2 regions of the Peribacillus sedimenti genome follow, and region 1 is predicted to be linked to the other one. Evidence: riboswitches for the same ligand, from Rfam matches in the RefSeq annotation. Region 1 holds a riboswitch; the other holds the start of a gene.
The links. Region 1 has a riboswitch for S-adenosylmethionine ahead of V1500_RS17280 (bifunctional homocysteine S-methyltransferase/methylenetetrahydrofolate reductase). Riboswitches for the same ligand answer to the same signal wherever they lie in the genome.

Region 2: another riboswitch for S-adenosylmethionine. It lies ahead of V1500_RS05130 (homoserine dehydrogenase); the one in region 1 lies ahead of V1500_RS17280 (bifunctional homocysteine S-methyltransferase/methylenetetrahydrofolate reductase).

Annotation. Positions count from the first base shown of each region.
Region 1 is NZ_CP143547.1:3,523,697-3,525,901, reverse strand. It holds gene V1500_RS17285 (class I SAM-dependent methyltransferase) at 32-643, opposite strand; SAM riboswitch class I at 811-909, shown strand; gene V1500_RS17280 (bifunctional homocysteine S-methyltransferase/methylenetetrahydrofolate reductase) at 989-2,205, shown strand, end outside.
Region 2 is NZ_CP143547.1:1,005,069-1,007,273, reverse strand. It holds gene V1500_RS05130 (homoserine dehydrogenase) at 102-1,337, opposite strand; SAM riboswitch class I at 1,457-1,567, opposite strand; gene V1500_RS05125 (ABC transporter ATP-binding protein) at 1,684-2,205, opposite strand, start outside.

The DNA of each region.
Region 1 (2,205 bases):
AAATCTTATCGAATTTATGACCTGAAGTATTCTAGTGCTTCTTTGTGCAGACTCCTGTGACACAAACCGTAATCTCTGTTTTGATTTTTTTGAATGCCACTGCTATTTCGCGAAATCCAGCGTAAAAAAGATCCTGTTCAATTTGAAGGGCGTGTGAAAAGATTTTTTTATTCGAGGCATCCTTTTCAGATGGGTGCACGGCTATTGCGATCTTCCCCTTTTCTTTCATTAAGTGATGAAGTCGGACAAGACTCTTTCTTTTTTGATGCCAAAAAAGGTAGTTATCTATAGACATCACTTTATCATAGTGGTTCAGGGCAACCTCTAAAGAAAAAATATCCCCTTTATATATCCTGAAATTATAGTCGGGTATTGTTTGTTGGTTCTGTCTGTCATCAATCTTCCCATCTGTATGAGCAGGTTCAATACCATGTATTTGTATGCTGCTATTTTCTTTTAGCAACTGGCTGGCGGCAAAGCTCCCAATGTATCCAATTTCCAAGATCTTGTCGCCTGGTTTGACTTCGAGCTGATCGATTGTCCATCTATTAACCTTTTTATTTGTGTGCAACAACTTTTTCCCTGTTAATCTGCCCAGGACACCATCTGGTTTCCAGAATTGTTTTGCAAAGATTTCTAGCATAAGGATTCCCTCCTGGCGGTGCAGAATGTCTATAGTTATGATTCACCATGTGATACCTGCCAAAACCTTTTTAGTCCATTTAATAATTTTAAAAACTTATTGAAAAAAATCTATGATTCATGTAAATTATAAAATAAAATATAAGAATTATCTGAAAATTTTATATGCTCTTATCGAGAGAGGTGGAGGGACTGGCCCTGTGAAGCCTCAGCAACCGGCAGAAGCCAAGGTGCTAAATCCAGCAAGCTATGCTTGATAGATGAGAAGAATGGAATAATTAAGCCTTCTTTCTCAGAAGGCTTTTTATTTTTTTTACCTGGAAACAGAAAACTGAACAGTAAGGAGATGGGCATAATGGATTTTCGGCAGGAAGTGAAGAAGAGGATACTGGTTGCCGATGGAGCCATGGGAACTTTGCTTTATTCAAACGGTATCGACCACTGCTACGAGGAATTGAATTGCAGGGAACCTGGGAAGATTCTGACTATCCATTCAGCCTATAAAGAATCAGGAGCTGATATCCTTCAGTCAAATACATATGGTGCAAATTATTATAAATTAAAGCGTTATGGTCTTGAAGATGAAGTGAGCAATATTAATAGAAAAGGTATTGCAATTGCGAAAAAGGCATCCAATGGGTCCACTTTTGTATTTGGGACAATCGGAGCATTGAGAAGCATCCGTAAATCAGATTTAAGTTTGGAAGAGATTAAGAGAAGCTTTCGCGAGCAGTTATACAGTCAGCTTATGGAAGGACCGGACGGTATTCTGCTTGAAACTTATTATGACCTGGAAGAACTGGAGACAGTCCTGCAAATTGCCCGCAAAGAGACGCACTTACCCCTGATTGCGAATGTTTCCTTGCATGAGATTGGATATTTGCAAAGCGGGATTCATTTACAGGAGGCGTTTACGAGACTGGAGCAGCTGGGGGCAGATGTTGTCGGCATCAATTGCCGGTTAGGTCCCCATCATATGATCAGGTCCCTTGAGGAGGTCGCACTGCCGAAACATGCTGTGATAGCTGCATATCCCAATGCAAGTCTGCCTGATTATGTAGATGGAAGGCTGGTATACTCTGCACTGCCCGATTATTTCGGAACAAGTGCCTTAAACCTTCGTAAACAGGGGGCCCATATTATTGGCGGCTGCTGCGGGACGACACCGATGCATATCAAGGCAGTAAAGGAGGCTGTGTCGCAACTTGCACCTGTTAAGGAAAAAAAGATCAAAGGCAGGAAGATTGAAGTCATGGAAGGGAGCCGGCTGGAAAAGCTGCCGAAGCCATTGTACGAAAAAGCGAAGAGCAATAGGACGATTTTAGTGGAATTGGATCCCCCTAAAAAGCTGGGCATTGGGACATTTATGGCTGGTGCCAAGGTCCTTCATGAATCAGGGGCCGATTCAATCACGCTTGCGGATAATTCGCTGGCCTCTCCACGCATCAGCAATGTGGCGCTGGGAACGCTGCTGAAGAACCAGGTGGGAACCAATCCTTTGATCCATATTACCTGTCGTGACCGCAATTTGATTGGACTGCAGTCCCACCTGATGGGCCTGCA
Region 2 (2,205 bases), 2.5 Mb from region 1:
CAAAATATGTTTCCTCTATTTACCATTTAAACACAAAAACCCTGCTGACGGCCAATCTTCAGCAAGGTCTTTTGATTTTACCCGGACATAAAGCCAAATTGTTAAACTAAGGCAGCTGTCTTCTGTGTTGCGGATAATGATATTTTTGCGGGATATTTGCTGACAAGTTTTTCGTGTTGAAAATCACTCCTCTTTCCTGAATATAAAACTGCGAACGACCCACTTCCGCCTGTTGATGAATGCACGGTTCCTGCTTCCTCCAGGTCATTCACAATCCTGTTTTTTTCGGAGTCGGCCACGTTCCTGAAGAAAAACACATTAGTTTCGTCCTGCTCCTTATGTATATCAGCAAACTTTTCTGGGTATGTTTTGAGTCTTTTAAAATGTTTTGTCAGAAACAAGGACATAAAATCTTCAACGATGGCACTTGCTGTCGGCTTAGCGCCAGCACCCGCACCGATAAGCGTCAGGTATCCTAATAAATCATTCTTGATGACGACTCCATTGTTTACCTGTTCCACATTGTAAAGTGGGTGACTGGAGTCGATAAAGACCGGAGATATAGTTACCTTCAGTGTATCGCGTATGGTAACCAGATGCTTCACACGCAGGCCAAGTTGTTCGGCAGCCCTTATCTCTTCCTTTTTAATATTCTTTATTCCCTGAACATTGACATGGTCCCAATCGGGCTGTTGTCCGTAAAGCTCTTCACATATTATCATCGCCTTATAAAAGGCATCGCGTCCTTCAATATCATTTGCTGGATCCTGTTCAGCAAACCCTTTCTCCCGGGCAATGGATAATGCCTCTTCGAAAGTATGTCCGTCAACTCTCATTGAAGTTAAAATGAAGTTGGATGTTCCATTCAGTATCGCTTCAATCCGCTCTACTTTATTTACAACCAGCAACTCACGGAGCGTCCGTAAAATAGGAATTCCTCCTCCGACACTCGCTTCATAGACGAATCGGACTGCATTGTCTTCCGCAATGGCTTTAAGTCTTGTGCCATGCTTAGCAATACAGTCTTTGTTTGCTGATATCACATGGCAGCCTTGTCTCAGCGCGTATTCGATATATTGCAGTGCAGGTTCAATGCCTCCGATGGCTTCTATAATGACATCGGGTTTTTTCAATGACAAAAGTTCCTTAAAATCCTTGGAGACAAATATATTCTGATCCAGGCCCCTGTCCTTGCTTTTATCTTTGATGAGAATGCCTGATATTTCAATCTTTCGTCCTAATATCTGTTCCAAATCATCCTTTCGCTCTTTTAATGCTTCAAATGTTCCAAATCCAACCGTTCCTAAACCTAGCAATGCTACCTTCAACGGAGTCAATTGTCCTTCCCCTTTCGCAATGTGCAAAATTTTTTTTGCAAAGAAAAGAGAATCCAGCCATTCGGCAAACTAAAAGCCGCTCTATCATGCAGATAGAGCGGCTTTTAGTTCATTTCCGTCTCTTATCTTGCAAAGTCTTCCTCTGCAGGACTTAGCACCTTTTCAAGCATAAACTGCTCGAAGGTTGCCGGGCTTCACAGGGCCATTCCCTCCACCGCTCTTGATAAGAACTATTCAATTATCCTGATAGTCAAATAATACATTATATTATAACAAACTGAATCAAATATAACAAACGAAAATTCAGAATTGTTTCATACATTCCTTCTATTTCCGGAATGACAGGTTAACCTGCCATTCCTTTTTGCTGTCCTTGCTGAAGCTGATACATTTGATAGTATTTTCCTCTATTAGACATCAACTCTTCATGGGATCCTCTTTCTACAATCTTGCCCCTGTCGAGCACTAGAATTTGATCGGCATTTTTAATGGTGGAAAGCCGATGAGCGATGATAAATGTAGTCCTTCCTTTCTTAAGTACATCCATCGCCTCTTGGATGATGGCTTCTGTTTCTGTATCAATACTTGATGTTGCTTCATCGAGAATCAAAATCGCAGGATTAAAAGCCAATGCCCGTGCAAAGGAAATCAATTGGCGCTGTCCTGAAGAGAGTGTACTTCCCTTTTCAATAACCGGCGCATCCAGTCCTCCCTCCAAATGGCTTAATACTTTATCCGCCCCGACATCCCGCAATGCCTTCTCGATCGTTTCCCGAGTTATTTTTGGATGCCCCAGGCTGACATTTGATGCAATTGTGCCAGTGAATAAGTATGGATCCTGCAGCACAATTCCCATATGCTCCCTTAA